2 regions of the Micromonospora sp. LA-10 genome follow, and region 1 is predicted to be linked to the other one. Evidence: riboswitches for the same ligand, from Rfam matches in the RefSeq annotation. Region 1 holds a riboswitch; the other holds the start of a gene.
What was found. A riboswitch is a leader RNA that binds a small molecule or an ion and turns the genes downstream of it on or off. The one in region 1 is predicted to bind thiamine pyrophosphate.

Region 1 (7,784 bases):
GCCTCGTCGTTGGCGTCGGCGATGGAGCCGGGCCGCAGGCCGTCGCCGAGGGAGAACGTCACGTCGTACCGGGCGAGGATCTCGCACAGCTCGGCGAAGTTCGTGTAGAGGAAGTTCTCCTCATGGTGCGCCAGGCACCAGGCCGCCATGATCGAGCCGCCCCGGGACACGATGCCCGTGACCCGGTCCACCGCCAGCGGCACGTACGGCAGCAGCACCCCGGCGTGCACCGTCATGTAGTCGACGCCCTGTTCCGCCTGCTCGACGACGGTCTCGCGGAACACCTCCCAGCTCAGCTTCACCGGGTCGCCGCCGACCTTCTCCAGCGCCTGGTAGATCGGCACCGTGCCGATCGGCACCGGCGAGTTCCGCACGATCGCCTCGCGCGTCTCGTGGATGCGCTTGCCGGTGGACAGGTCCATCACGGTGTCCGCGCCCCACCGGGTCGCCCAGGTCAGCTTCTCCACCTCCTCGGCCACCGACGAGGTGACAGCCGAGGTGCCGATGTTCGCGTTGACCTTGACCAGGAACGCCTTGCCGATGATGGCCGGCTCGCACTCCGGGTGGTTGACGTTGAGCGGCAGCACGGCCCGCCCGGCGGCGATCTCGTCCCGCACCAACTCGGGCGACACCGACTCCCGGATCGCCACGAACTCCATCTCCGGCGTGACGATCCCGGCCCGCGCGTACGCGAGCTGAGTCGGACGGGTTCCGGCCAGCGGCGTGCCGGCGCCGCATACCGGGGCGACGTCGCCGCGCTCGGCGATCCACGGCCCGCGCAGCGCGGGCAGCCCCACCTCCGGGTCGGAGCCGGGACCGGAGGTGTCGTAGAGCCGTACCGGCGGGTTGTCCCCGGTCAGCGGCACCTCGGCGAACGGCACCCGGATGTACGGGCGTGACCCTTCCACGTACACCTTGCGACGTGCCTGCATGTGAGCCTCCCTGTCGCTCATGCGGACCAGCCGAAGTGGTCCAGCGGGCCGCGTCCCGCGCCCAGCTCCCAGGTCCGCGCGCCGGTCAGCGCGCGGGTGACGTACTCCTTGGCGGCCTCCACCGCGACCGGCACCGCGTCGCCCGCGGCGAGCCGGACCGCGACGGCGGCCGAGAACGAGCAGCCGGTGCCGTGGTTGTGCCGGGTGTCCACCCGGGGCGCGCGCAGCAGGCGCGTCGTCCCGCCACCGGCCAGCACGTCGACCGACTCGCCGTCGTCGTCCACGTCGCCGCCGGTCACCACCACGAACGCCGGGCCGCGCGCCGCCAGCGCCTCGGCCGCTGCCACCATTTCCTCGACGGTGCCCACCGGGCCTCCGGTGAGGGCCGCGGCCTCCGCGCAGTTCGGTGTCGCCACTTCCGCGTACGGCAGGAGCCGCTCGACCGCCTCCACCACGCCGAGCCGGTGTCCACTGGTGGCGACCAGCACCGGGTCGACGACCAGGTGCGGCAGGCGCCCGGCGCGGGCCGCCTCGGCCACCGCGTCGGCGACCGCAGGGGTGCCGAGCATTCCGGTCTTCACGGCGCGGACGTCGAAGTCGCCGAGCACGCTGTCCATCTGCTCGCGCACGGTCTGCGGCGGCAGCGGCAGTACGGCGTCCACGCCCCTGGTGCTCTGCGCGGTGACGGCGGTGAGCACGCTGGTGCCGTACGCCCCGAGCGCGGCGAACGTCTTGAGGTCGGCCTGGATGCCTGCTCCTGCTCCGGAGTCGGATCCTGCCACTGTGAGAACTGTTCTCGGCGTCACTTGTCTTCTCCGGTGGTTGCTGTGAAGGCTGCGGCCGACGGTGGTTGCGGTTGGGGCTGCGGCCGACCGTGCCCACTCCGGGCGGTCAGGCTTGATCCCTCCGTGGGCACGGTCGGCCGCCGCCCTGTCGCGTGCGGGCCTCCGTCGGTGTCTGCCGGGTGGGGGCGCGCCACACGGGTGGCCGCCTCTTCGAAAGCTCTGCCCAGCGTGGTGGCGGTTTCTCTCGGGTCATCCGCGCGCATCATCGCGCCCAGGACTGCTACTCCTGTTGCGCCTGCCTCTACGCATGCGGTGACCTGAGCTGTGGTTTCGATGCCGCCCAGTGCCAGCACCGGCACGGGGCTGACCGCGATCAGCTCGCGTAGGCCGTCGGGGTGCAGGGGTGGGCCGTAGCCGGGTTTGGTTCTCGTCTCGTAGACCGGGGACAGCGTGGCGTAGTGCTCGGTGGTGAGCCGGGCCAGCTCGGCGGTGTCGTGGCAGGAGCGGCCGACGAGCCCGACGGCGGGCGGCGGGTACGGGCCGGCGGCCGGCAGGTGCACCGCGTCCCCGTCGAGCGGATCGGGTCCGGCGACGACGAGCGTGCCGCCCGCCTCGGCGAGGATCGCGCGCAGCTCGACGGCGAGGGCGAGGCGTTCGGCGCGCGGCAGATCCTTCTCCCGCAGCACCACCCACCGCACTCCCCCACCCACGGCCCCCGCCACCACGTCGACGAGCGCCCCCCGAGCCACCCGCCGATCGGTCAACACCACGATCCCGGTCGGCCCTCGGGGGATCTTGGTACGCGGCCGCCCTCCCAGGGGCGACTTCGTACCAAGATCGCCCGCGACGGGGGTGCGGACGCCGGGAGCGGCGACGTGGGCGGCGGTCACAGGTCGGGTCGTCCGTCGTCCGGGGTGGACGCCTGGGCGTGGAAGCGGCGGGTGATGCGGCCCGCGCCGTACGCCAGGCGGCCCGCCTCGACCGCGTACCGCATCGCCGTGGCCATCGCCACCGGGTCGGCGGCCCGGGTCACGGCGCTGGCGAGCAGCACCGCGTCGCAGCCCAGCTCCATCGCGAGCGCCGCGTCGGAGGCGGTGCCGATGCCCGCGTCGAGCACCACCGGCACGTCGACGGCCTGCCGGATCAGCCGGATGTGGTGCGGATTGCCGATGCCCAGCCCGGAGCCGATCGGCGACCCGGCCGGCATCACCGCCGCGCAGCCCACGTCCGCCAGCCGCCGCGCGAGCACCGGATCGTCCGACGTGTACGGCAGCACTGTGAACCCGTCCGCCACCAGCTCCTCGGCGGCGCGCAGCAACTCCACCCCGTCGGGCAGGAGCGTGCGCTCGTCGCCGATCACCTCCAGCTTCACCCAGTCGGTGTCGAACGCCTCCCGGGCCAGGTGCGCCGTCTTCACCGCCTCCACAGCGGTACGGCAGCCGGCCGTGTTCGGCAGCAGCCGTACGCCGCACCGATCCACCAGGTCGAGCAGGCCGCCCGACCCGCCGGGCGTGGTGTCCACCCGGCGCAGCGCCAACGTCACCAGCTCGGTGCCGGAGGCCCGGATCGCCTGCTCCAGCACGTGCAGGTTCGCCGCGCCGCCGGTGCCGAGGATGAGCCGGGAGCCGAACTCGCCCCCGCCGATCTCCAACGTGGACATGCTGCTCACCCGCCCTGGGTGGCGCTGAGCACCTCGACCCGGTCGCCGTCGCGCAGCACGCTCGCCGACCAGCCGCCGCGCGGCACCACCTCGCCGTTCACCGCCACCGCGAGCCCGCGCTCCCGGTCGGTGACGGTGCGGACCACCTCGGCGACTGTGACGCCCTCGGGCAGCGTCCGGCCGGTGCCGTTGACGATCAGTTCCACGTGCGCTCCTTCCCGAAGCGGTCCGGGGTGAAGGGGGCGAGCGCGGGATCCGGCTCGCCGGTGACGATCAGCTCGGTGACCAGGTCGGCGGTGACCGGGGTGAGCACGATGCCGTGCCGGTGGTGCCCGGTCGCGGCGAGCACGCCCGGTCGCCCGGGCAGCGGCCCGATGATCGGCGCGTTGTCCGGCGTACCGGGGCGCAACCCGGCGACGGCCTCGGCCAGCTCGTACTCGACGAGTTCCGGCACCAGCTCCGCCGCGGCGCGCAGCAGTGTCAGCACGCCACCGGCGGTCACCTCGGTGTCCGCGCGCTCCTCGACTGTCGCCCCGAGGACGACCTCACCGCTGTCCCGGGGCACCAGGTAGACCGACTCGCTGTCCGCGTACCCCCGGATCACGTGCCGGAAGCCCGGCGGACCGCCACCCGGCGCGCGCAGCCGCAGCACCTGGCCCTTCACCGGGCGGACCGGCAGGCCGGTCAGCGCCGCCGCGCCGCAGCCGGCCGCGACCACTGTGACCCGGGCGTCCACCTCGGACAACGCGCCGACGCGGGCCGGGCGCAGCTCCACACCGGCCCGTTCCGCGGCAGTGCGCAGCGCGGCGACCAGCCGGCGCGGGTCGACCTGGTGGTCGCCGGGGGCCACCGCGCCGCCGCGCACACGCGGCGCCAGCGCCGGTTCGCGGTCGCGCAGCTCCGACGGCCGCAGCGGCGTGATCGGCAGTCCGAGACCCTGTTGGTACGACCACAGCCGCCCCGCCTCGGCCAGGTCGTCGGCGGTGAGCCCGACGACGAGCGTGCCCTCGGTGCGGTACCCGATGTCGACGCCGCTCGCCTCGGCCAGCTCGGCCGCGAAACCGGGCCAGCGTGCGGCGGAATCGACCAGGAACGCGGTCAGCTCGCGCTCACCGAAGTACGCCTCGGCGACCGGCGACAGCATCCCGGCGGCCACCGACGAGGCGCCCGACCCGGGCCGGTCGTCGTGCACCACCACGCGCAGTCCGCGCTGCGCGCACCGCCACGCGATCGCCCACCCAATCGGCCCGCCCCCCACCACCGCCACGTCGGTAAGGAAGGGCCCCCTGTTAACGCCTCCGGTAGAGGAAGGGCCCCCTCTTAACACGTCAGCGCCCGCATCAGCTCGGCGGTCGCGTGCGCGGGATCGGCGGCCAGGCTGAGCGCGCCGACCACCGCCACCCCGTACGCCCCGGCGGCCCGCAGCGCCGGCACGCTCGCGGCGGTCACCCCGCCGATCGCGATCACCGGCACGGTCACCGCCTCCGCGACCGCGCGTATCCCCTCGGGGCCGATCGGTTCCGGCAGGCCGGACTTGGTGGTGGTGACGTGGCACGGGCCCACACCCAGGTAGCTCGCGCCCTCGTCCACGGCCGCGCGGGCACCCACCGGTTCCCGGGCGGTCGCGCCGAGCACGGCGTCCGGGCCGAGCACCCGGCGCGCGGCGGCCACCGGCAGGTCGTCCGCGCCGACGTGGCCACCGGCGGCGTCCACCGCGAGCGCCACGTGCAGCCGGTCGTTCACCAGGCACCGCGCCCCGTACGGCCGGCAGGCGTCGACCACCAGCCGGGCCAGCTCGTACGCCTCCCGGTCGGTCGCGTCGTCCTCGACGCGCACCTGCACGACGAGTTCGGCGCCGGCCACCGGCAGGGCGGCACGCAGCACCGCGAGCGGGTCACGCCCCGGCCGGGTGTCGGTGATGAGATGCAGTCGTCCCAGGGACAGCACGGCAACGCTCCTCCCTGCGCCGGCATTACCCGGATCAGGTTCAACGGTCGGGGGCTCCCAGCCCCCCTCTCAGCCCGGTCCGCACCGGGCTCCCGTGGGTCACTTGCGGCCTACCGTACGACGCCTCCCGCCCGTACGGAAGCCCCCCGTAACGTTCGTCCCACCGCAACGCGCGCCGATCTTGCAGTTCCAGCCCCGACAGATGCCACGAACCAGACATCCGAGGGGCCCCGACTGCAAGATCGGCGCGCGCGAAGAGGGGGTGGGGGGTTAGAGGATGGCGTCCAGGGCGTCCAGGTCCTCTTCTGTGGGCTGCCATGTTCCGGCCTGGGCGTTCGCCTTCACCTGGTCGGGGGTGGTGGCGCCGGCGATCACCGACGTCACGGCGGGACGCGCCGCCAAGCCGCCGATGGCCACCTGGAGCATGCTGATTCCGCGCTCGGCCGCGTACGCCTCGATCGCCTCGATGACGTCCCAGCGCGCTGCGGCCAGCCGCTCGGCGTACCGGCCGCCACCGGCCAGGCGGCTGCCCGACGGGGGCGCCTCGCCCCGCTTGTACTTGCCGGTGAGCAGCCCGTTGGCGAGCGGGAAGAACGGCAGCATGCCGAGGCCGAAGCGCTCGCACGCCGGGATCACCTCGTCCTCCGCTCCGCGCTCCACCAGCGAATAGTGGTTCTGCGCGGAGATGAACCGGGTACGCCCCTGCGACGACGCGGTCCAGTCGGCGTCGGCGATCTGCCAGCCGGCGAAGTTGGAGTTGCCGAGGTAGCGGACCTTGCCGGCGGTCACCAGGTCGTCGAGCGCGGCGAGCGTCTCGTCGATCGGGGTGCCCGGGTCGGGCTCGTGCATCTGGTAGAGGTCGATGTGGTCGGTGCCGAGCCGGCGCAGCGACGCCTCGACGGCGCGGGCGATGTAGCGGCGGGCGCCCCGGGCGTCGTGGTCCGGCCCGTTCGCGCCGTGCATGTCCATGCCGAACTTGGTGGCCACCACCACGTCGTCGCGGCGGCCCTTGAGCGCCTGGCCGAGCAGTTCCTCGGAAGCGCCCTGCGGCTCACCGTAGATGTCGGCGGTGTCGAAGAAGTTGATCCCGGCGTCGAGGGCGGCGTCCACGACCGCCCGGGTGCCGTCGAGGTCGAGTTTGCGGCCGAAGTTGTTGCAGCCGATGCCGACCACGGAGACCACGAGCCCGGAGTCGCCCAGCCGGCGATAGGTCATCTCACTCACGAGATCCACCCTATGCCCGCTCCCCGGGGCGCACCCTCGGGTAGCAGCTCAGCCCACATCCCAGACCGGTTCCGGCGTCTCCACCACGTCGCCGTCACCCCGGAAAAGCACGAACCGGTCGAAGGTACGGGTGAACCACCGGTCGTGGGTGACGGCGACCACCGTTCCCTCGAACGCGGTCAGCCCGGCTTCCAGCGCCTCGGCCGAGGCCAGGTCGAGGTTGTCGGTGGGCTCGTCGAGCAGCAGCAGCGTCGCCCCGGACAGCTCCAGCAGCAGCACCAGGAAGCGGGCCTGCTGGCCGCCGGAGAGCGTGCCGAACCGCTGGTCGCCCTGACCGGCCAGCTCGTACCGGGACAGCGCCGCCATGGCGGCGTGCCGGTCCATGCCGGCCCGGTGCTCGTCGCCGCGCCACAGCACCTCGACCAGCGTCTTCGCCATCAGCTCGGGGCGGTCGTGGGTCTGCGAGAAGTGCCCGGGACGCACGCGCGCGCCGAGCCGGACCACGCCGCCGTGCGCGACCGGCGCGAGCGCGGCGGCGCCGTCGACGGGGGTGTTGCCCGGCTCCGGGTCGGTGCCGCCCCGGGCCAGCAGGCGCAGGAAGTGGGACTTGCCGGTGCCGTTCGCGCCGAGCACCGCGACCCGGTCGCCGTACCAGAGTTCCAGGTCGAAGGGGTACGTCAGGCCGTCCAGCTCCAGCTGCTCGGCGATGACCGCGCGCTTGCCGGTCCGCCCGCCGGTCAGGCGCATCCGGATGTCCTGGTCCTTCGGGGGTACGGGCGGCGGCCCGGCCTCCTCGAACTTGCGCAACCGGGTCTGCGCGGCCTGGTAGCGCGACGCCATCCCGTCGTTGTACGCGGCCTTCTGCTTGTACATCAGCATCAGCTCGCGCAGCTTCTGGTGCTCCTCGTCCCAGCGTTTGCGCAGCTCGTCGAGGCGGGCGTGGCGGGCCACCCGCGCGTCGTGCCAGCTCGCGAAGCCGCCCGGGTGCACCCAGGCGCTGCCGCCTTCCACCGCGACGACCCGGTCGGCGGTCTGGGCCAGCAGTTCCCGGTCGTGCGAGACGTAGAGCACCGACTTGGCCGACTCGCGCAGCCGCGCCTCCAGCCAGCGTTTGCCGGGTACGTCGAGGAAGTTGTCCGGCTCGTCGAGCAGCAGCACCTCGTCCGGGCCGCGTAGCAGCAGTTCCAGCGCGAAGCGCTTCTGCTGGCCGCCGGAGAGCGTGCGTACCGGCCGGTC
Region 2 (7,784 bases), 710 kb from region 1:
CGCCTGATCACTCCGACGGCGAGGATCAGGTTCAGCAGGCCGATGATGCCGACGACGATGACGGCAGCGGCGAGATACGCCATGGGGTTGCTCCTTCGTGCTTGTCGGAGTGCTCGACTACCTCGGGGTCACTGGTCCACCGGCGCCTCTGTCGGGCACGCCACGGCGTCCGGTGCCGGGCCCGGCAGGCTGGCCGACGAAGAGGTCGGTGATGTCGTCGAACCACACGAAGAGCAGCCCGCCCACCGCGCCGGCCACCGCGGCCACGGCGACGCCCGCCGGGGGCACTTCGCCGGTGGGGCCGGCGGCTGCCACTCCCAGCAGCGCGGCGGTGATCAGCAGGCCGTTGCGGAGCAGGTGTCGCCGGCCGAGCGGTGCGCCCGTAGCGCCGAAGCAGCGGCACGCAACCCGTTGCCGGCGGCCCAGCGTGACGGCGATCCCGATGCTGAAGGCGACCAGGAGCAGGGCCGCGAGCACGTGGCCGAGCCGACGGGTCGGCGGCACCAGCAGCAGGACCGGGACGGCGGCTTCGGCCAGGCCGACCAGACCGGCGACGGCGGGGACGAGCCGCGTCGGCACCACCCGCATGGCGGCGAGCGAGGCGACGAACTCGCGCCAGGACGCGCGGCTGCGGACCTTGCCGAACGTCGCGGCCAGGAAGACCACGCCGATCAGGCAACGCAGCGCGATGTCCAGGTGATCAAGCACCGGGCCAGGCTAACAATATTGACCACGATCACGAAAGGAGATCGTCGATCTCCTGATCGGCGGGGGGTCAGCCGATCAGCGGGCGGAACGTGCCGAGCAGCACGCTGAGCGTCAGTGCCGCGCCGGCGATCAGCGCCGCCCCGATGATCAACAGCGTGTCGGCGAGGACGAAGCGCTGACGGCGGGCGACCGAGCGCGGAGTACCCGCGTCGAAGCCCCGGGCGTCCATCGCCACCGCGAGCCGGGTACCCCGCCGGATCGCGCCCACCAGCAGCGTGAACGCGGTGGACCCGAACAGCCGCAGCTTGGCCACCGGGTTGCGGCCGGCGTCCACGCCGCGGGCCCGCCGGGCCATGCTGATCATCCGCCACTCCTGCTCCAGCAGCGGCACCATCCGGAACGCGGCCAGCGCCCCGATGGCGAACCGGGCGGGCGCCTTCGCGTTCTGGATCAGCGCGTCGGCCAGGTCGGTCGGGTCGGTGGTGGCGAACACGACGACGCCGGGCAGCGCCACCGCCAGCATCCGGAGCACCAGACCCAGCGCCATGACCAGCACACCTTCGGTGACCAGCACCGGGCCGGCCTGGAGCAGCACCGGGCCGGAGCGGTCGGCGGCGAAGAGCACCAGCGTGACGAGGATGCCGACGGCACCGGCGAGCAGCGGCCAGGCCCGGCGGGCCAGCACCCGGTAGCGGACGCCGAACAGCGGCAGCACCGCCAGCTCGACGGCGATGGCGACAGCCGGGGCCACCGGATCGAGCGTCGCCACCAGGATCAGCGTGAAGACCATCGCGGCGGCCAGCTTCGCCACCGGGTTGCGCCGGGCCAGCGGGGCGCCGGGCGCGGCGACCGGTTCGACGTTGATCACGAGGACGCCCCGGCGGGGGAGCGGTCCAGGACGAACGTCCGGTCGGCCAGCGCGGCGACGAAGTCCTCGTCGTGGGTCACCGTGACCACGCCGTGCCCCGCGTCGCGCAGCTCGGCCAGCAGGTCGACCAGCTCCAGCCAGGTGCGCCGGTCCTGGCCGAACGTGGGCTCGTCGCAGATCAGCAGGCGGGGCGCGGTGGCCAGCGCCGTCGCCACGCTCAGCCGCCGCGCCTCGCCGCCGGAGAGGGTGTACGGGTTGGCGCCGGCCAGCCGGTCCAGCCGCAGCCGTTCCAGCAACGCGTCCACGGTGGCGGTCACCGCTGCCTCGGGCTGACCGGTGCGGCGCGGGCCGAGTGCCAGCTCGTCGCGGACCGTGGCGGTGACGAACTGGTGCTCCGGGTCCTGGAACACCGAACCGATCCGGCGCACCAGCGCGGGCGCCCGCCAGCGGTGCGGGGGAGTGCGCGCGTCCCGCCCCGCCAGCTCCGCCGACGCGGTGACGGTCCCCGTCGCGGGTGGCAGCAGGCCGCCCAGGAGCAGCGCCAGCGTGGACTTGCCGGCCCCGTTGGGGCCGAGGACGGCGAGCGCCTCGCCGGCGCGTACCCGGAGGTCGGTGGAGGCCAGCCGGGGTGGCAGGCCGAGCCGCTGCGCGGTGAGCAGCACGTCGCCGGGCGCCGTGGTGGCGTGCCGGGGTGGCGCGACGTGGCCGGGTACCCAGACCCCGGCGGCGGCCAGCGCGTCGCCGTGCGCGGCGAAGACCGCATCGGGCGGCCCGTCGGCGCGCACCCCGCCGCCGGGTTCCAGCACCACCACGCGGTCGACCAGCGGCAGCGCCTCGGTGACCCGGTGCTCGACCAGGATCATCGTGGTGTCCGGGTCGAGCGCGTTCGCGACGGACCGGCGGATCAGCGCGGCGCCGGCCGGGTCGAGGTTGGCGGTGGGCTCGTCGAGCAGCAGCAGCCCGGGGCGCAGCGCGATCGTGCCGGCCAGCGCCAGCCGTTGCTGCTCACCGCCGCTGAGCGCGGCGGTCGGGCGGTCCCGGAGGTACGGGAAGCCGACCCGGTGCAGCGCCTCGTCGACGCGGGGCCAGATCTCGTCGGCCGGCACGCCCCGGTTCTCCAGCCCGAACGCGACGTCGTCGCCGGAGCGGGCCATGACGAGCTGGGTCTGCGGGTCCTGGAACAGGATGCCGACGCGCTCGCGGGCCTTGCGCGGGTTTAGCCCGTCGATCTCGACGGTGCCCTCCTGCTCGCCGGAGTCCTCCGGCAGCAGCCCGGCCAGCGCCGCCAGCAGCGTGCTCTTACCGGCCCCGGAGGGTCCGAGCAGCAGCACCCGCTCGCCGCTCTCCACGCGCAGATCCACCCCGCGCAGAGCCCAGCGTTTCCGTCCCCCGTGCCGCCACCCGAACCCCCGCAGCACCACCCCGCTCACCGCCCACCCACCCCCTCTCCTCCGTCGATCATGAGGTTGACGGCGATGACGGGTGCCGAAACGGCCGCCAACTTCATGATCAACACGATGGAGGGCGTCAGACCAGGGCTCGGTCGCGGCCGGCGGGGAAGCGGTCCAGCACGCCGGTGTTCGCCAGCGCGCGGGTGAGGACGTGCGCGCCCAGACCGGCGACGATCGTGGCGCTGACGATCGTGATCAGCGCGTACGGGAGGCGGTAGGAGGCGAAGTCGTACGCCTCGTTCCAGTAGACGAAGTCGAAGATCGCCGCGCCGAGGCCCGTCATCGCGCCGGCCAGCACCGCCACCGGCAGCTTGAACGAGCGGTACCGGAACGCCGCGAACGCCAGCTCGGCGCCGATGCCCTGCATCAGGCCCTGGAGGATCACGATGCCCGCCCACTGGCTGCCCAGCAGGGCGGAGATGATCGCGGCCACCGTCTCGCAGTACAGCGCGGCGCCCGGCTTGCGGATGATCAGGCCGGCGAGCACCGCCGGGATCAGCCACACGCCGTAGAGCACGGCCTGCGCCGGTGGGAAGAACGCGAACGCCGCGTCGGTGGCGCTCCAGAGCAGGCCCCAGGCCCAGAACACGACGCCGAAGGTGACGGCGATGATCGAGGCGACGACGATGTCGACGGTACGCCAGCGGTTGCTGTCGGTGTGGTTCACGGTTGGCTCCCAGTTCGTCGAGGTGAACCAGGAGAAGACGCACGCCGCGCCCGGTGGTCACCGGACGTCGACGCGGCTGGAGGTCGACCGAACTCCCTGCGCTGGCATTACCCAGATCAGGTTCGAGGGTCTGCGGGCACCGGCCCGCACTCTCAGCGCTGTGCGCTCCCCTGTCGGATGTGAAGTTGTCTCGTCGCAGACGCTAGCACCGACCACGGGCCCCGGCCCAGCAGGGCGAGTGTCGGTATGGTGGCGATCATGCTGGTGGATGCGCGGGGACTGACGTTCGAGGTACGCGCCGGCGGCCCCGAGGGCGGTGACCCGGTCCTGCTGCTGCACGGCTTCCCGCAGCACTCCGGCGAGTGGGACGCGGTCACGCCCGCGCTGCACGCTGCCGGGCTGCGCACGTACGCGCTCGACCAGCGCGGCTACTCGCCCGGCGCGCGGCCGGCGGACGTCGGGGCGTACCGGATTCCGGAGCTGGTGGCCGACGCGGCCGGCGTGCTGGACGCGCTCGGGGTGACCCGCGCGCACCTGGTCGGCCACGACTGGGGCGCGATCGTGGCCTGGGGCCTGGCGGCGGCGCATCCGGAGCGGGTACTGACGCTGACCGCGGTGTCGGTGCCGCACCCGGCCGCGATGGGGCACGCGCTCGCCACCGACCCGCGGCAGAAGATCAAGTCCGCCTACATCACGTTGTTCCGCAAGCCCGGTACGGCGGAGCGGGTGCTGCTGGCGCTGAACGCCGCCGCGTTGCGCCGGATGCTCAGCGGTGTGGGCGACGCCGGCACGATGGCCCGGTACGCCGAGCCGATGCGCGAGCCGGGCGCGTTGACGGCGGCGCTGAACTGGTACCGCGCGATGACCGGCGCGGACATGAAGGCTGTCGCCCCGGTCGGGGTGCCGACCACGTTCGTGTGGAGCGACAAGGACGTGGCGATCGGCCGGACCGCCGCGCAGGCGTGCGCCGCGCACGTCACCGGCGAATACCGGTTCGTGACGCTGCCTGGCATCAGCCACTGGATCCCGGACGAGGCGCCGGGCCCGCTGGCCGAGGCGATCCTCGCCCGGTGCGCAGGAACGGAGGAGGCATGACGGTGAGCGCCGAGGCGTACCTGGCGGTGGTGACGGAGACGATCGGCCGGGTGGCCGCCGAGCAGCGGCGCAACGTGGCCGACGCGGCCGACCTGATCGCGGCGGCGCTGCGCGCCGACGCTGTGGTGCACGCGTTCGGCACCGGGCACTCCGAGGCGCTGGCCATGGAGATCGCCGGGCGGGCCGGCGGCCTGGTGCCCACCAACCGGATCGCGCTGCGTGACCTGGTGCTGGTCGGCGGCGACCCGGCCGGCGTGCTCGGCCCGAAGCTGGAACGCGACCCGGAGGTGGCGCACCGCCTCTACGAGCTGGCGCCGATCCGCCCGCAGGACGTGTTCGTGCTGGCCTCGAACTCGGGCGTGAACGGCGCGATGGTCGAGTTCGCGTCCATCGTGAAGGAACGCGGGCACGGGCTGGTGGCGATCACCTCGGCGCAGCACTCGGCGCGGATGACGTCGCGGCACCCGTCCGGCCGCAAGCTCGCCGACTTCGCGGACGTGGTGCTGGACAACGGCGCGCCGTACGGCGACGCGACGCTGCCGCTGCCGGGCGGCGGCGCGGTGGGGGCGGTCTCGTCGATCACCGCGGCGCTGCTGGCCCAGCAGATCGTCGCCGAGGTGGTGGCCCGGCTGGTCGCGGCGGGGGAGCGTCCGCCGGTCTACCTGTCCGCGAACATCACCGGCGGCGACGAGCACAACGCCGAGCTGGAGGCACGATACGCGGGGCGTATCCGCCGCGGCTCCTGAGCCGGTTTCGCGATCGCCCGAACCGGGCACAGGCGGTGCGCCGGTGGGCGTTTTCCCGCCGGCCGTGCCGTCTCCCGGGGAGGTCCGCGAGTGTCGAAGGAATCCGAGAAGCAGCGCTGGCAGCGCAACTTCGCCGATCTGTTGCAGGAGCTGCGGGTCGCGCAGACCGGCGTGCAGATCCTGTTCGCCTTCCTGCTGACGCTGCCGTTCAGCGCCGGGTTCGACCGGACCACCGAGTTCCAGCGTGACATCTACATTCTGGCGCTGCTGACCGCCGCCGCGTCCGCCGCGATGATCATTTCTCCGGTGGCGTTCCACCGGGCGCTGTTCCGCCAGGGACGCAAGCCGGAACTGGTCCGCTTCGCCCACCGGATGGCCACCGGCGGCCTGTTCTTCATGCTGATCGCGATGGTCAGCTCGGTCCTGCTGGTCACCGACTTCGTACTGGATCGGCCGATCGCGTTCCTGCTCAGCGCGCTCACCGGCCTCTGGTTCCTGATCTTCTGGGCGATCCTGCCGTTCAGCCGGCGCAACTGGGGTGAGGACGACATCGACGACGAGGACGACGCCCCGCAGTCGCTCACCGACTGACCGTCCGCCAATCGGACGTGCACACGGCGCTACCCCTGGGTAACACCCGGGGGTAGCGTCGTTTTCGTCGAGCGCGTCGACGCAGCCGGACCGACGAGGAGGCAGCCGTGACCACGACACAGAACAGCCGGCCCGAGTCCCCCGACGGCGCGGGGCCGCTGCCCACGGAGGCGGGCCAGGTCACCGAGAAGGAGGCCCGCCAGGTCGCCGAGGCGGCCCGCGAGTCGGCCTGGGACCGGCCCAGCTTCGGCAAGGAGTTGTTCCTCGGCCGTTTCCGCCTCGACCTGATCGACCCGTGGCCCCGGCCCGACCCGGGCGAGGTGGCCCGCGCCGACGAGTTCCTCGGCGCGCTGCGCGCATACCTGGGGTCCGAGGTGGACGGCGAGGCGATCGAGCGGGACGCGCGCATCCCCGACGAGGTGTTCCACGGCCTGGCCGGGCTCGGCGTGTTCGGCATGAAGATCGACCGGAAGTACGGCGGGCTCGGGCTGAGCAACCTGCACTACTGCCGCGCGCTGATGCTGGTCGGCTCGGTGAACCCGGCCGTGAGCGCGCTGCTCTCCGCGCACCAGTCGATCGGCGTGCCGCAGCCGCTGAAGATGTTCGGCACGCCCGAGCAGAAGGAACGCTTCCTGCCCCGGCTCGCCGCCGGTGAGGTCTCCGCGTTCCTGCTCACCGAGCCGGACGTCGGCTCCGACCCGGCCCGGCTCGCCACCACCGCCGAGCCCACCGCCGACGGCACCGGCTACCGGCTCAACGGGGTGAAGCTGTGGGCCACGAACGGCACGCTCGCCACCCTGCTCGTGGTGATGGCCCGGGTGCCGGCCGGCGACGGGCGGCGCGGCGGCATCACCGCGTTCGTGGTGGAGGGCGACAGCGACGGCATCACCGTCGAGCGGCGCAACTCCTTCGTCGGGCTGCGCGGCCTGGAGAACAGCCTCACCCGCTTCCACGACGTCTTCGTGCCGAAGGAGAACGTGATCGGCGGCGAGGGCAAGGGCCTGAAGATCGCGCTGACCACGTTGAACACCGGCCGGCTCTCGCTGCCGGCGATGTGCGTCGGCGCCGGGAAGTGGGCGCTGAACGTGGCCCGGGACTGGGCGGCGGACCGGGTCCAGTGGGGCCGACCGGTGGCCGAGCACGAGGCGGTGGCGAAGAAGCTGTCCTTCATCGCCGCCACCACGTACGGCATGGAGTCCATGCTCGACCTGTCCTGCATGCTTGCCGACGACGACCGCAACGACATCCGGATCGAGGCGGCGCTGGTCAAGCTCTACGCCAGCGAGATGGCCTGGCGGATCGCCGACGAGCTGATCCAGATCCGCGGTGGCCGCGGGTACGAGACGGCCGACTCGCTCGCCGCCCGGGGCGAACGGCCCGCCGCCGTCGAGCAACTGCTGCGCGACCTGCGGATCAACCGGATCTTCGAGGGCTCCACCGAGATCATGCACCTGCTGATCGCCCGGGAGGCGGTCGACGCGCACCTGTCCGTCGCGGGCGACATCATCGACCCCGACGCCGGGCTGGGCCGCAAGGCCAAGGCGGGCGCGCGGGCCGGCGCCTTCTACGCGAAGTGGCTGCCCACGCTCGCCGTCGGCAAGGGGCAGGCGCCCGGGGCGTACCAGGAGTTCGGGCCGCTGGCCGGGCACCTGCGCCAC

Region 2: linked by a shared signal. The riboswitch ahead of ACSDG8_RS24360 (ECF transporter S component) and the one ahead of thiE (thiamine phosphate synthase) in region 1 are both predicted to bind thiamine pyrophosphate.

Annotation. Positions count from the first base shown of each region.
Region 1 is NZ_CP195710.1:4,445,887-4,453,670, reverse strand. It holds gene thiC (phosphomethylpyrimidine synthase ThiC) at 1-932, opposite strand, end outside; gene thiD (bifunctional hydroxymethylpyrimidine kinase/phosphomethylpyrimidine kinase) at 950-1,738, opposite strand; gene ACSDG8_RS21125 (thiamine phosphate synthase) at 1,735-2,535, opposite strand; gene ACSDG8_RS21120 (thiazole synthase) at 2,604-3,377, opposite strand; gene thiS (sulfur carrier protein ThiS) at 3,383-3,583, opposite strand; gene thiO (glycine oxidase ThiO) at 3,574-4,704, opposite strand; gene thiE (thiamine phosphate synthase) at 4,698-5,324, opposite strand; TPP riboswitch at 5,319-5,430, opposite strand; gene ACSDG8_RS21100 (aldo/keto reductase) at 5,595-6,557, opposite strand; gene ACSDG8_RS21095 (ABC-F family ATP-binding cassette domain-containing protein) at 6,597-7,784, opposite strand, start outside.
Region 2 is NZ_CP195710.1:5,155,109-5,162,892, forward strand. It holds gene ACSDG8_RS24340 (TlpA disulfide reductase family protein) at 1-83, opposite strand, end outside; gene ACSDG8_RS24345 (MauE/DoxX family redox-associated membrane protein) at 118-708, opposite strand; gene ACSDG8_RS24350 (energy-coupling factor transporter transmembrane component T family protein) at 776-1,576, opposite strand; gene ACSDG8_RS24355 (ABC transporter ATP-binding protein) at 1,573-3,006, opposite strand; gene ACSDG8_RS24360 (ECF transporter S component) at 3,104-3,694, opposite strand; TPP riboswitch at 3,770-3,876, opposite strand; gene ACSDG8_RS24365 (alpha/beta fold hydrolase) at 3,953-4,789, shown strand; gene ACSDG8_RS24370 (sugar isomerase domain-containing protein) at 4,786-5,535, shown strand; gene ACSDG8_RS24375 (DUF6328 family protein) at 5,626-6,126, shown strand; gene ACSDG8_RS24380 (acyl-CoA dehydrogenase family protein) at 6,234-7,784, shown strand, end outside.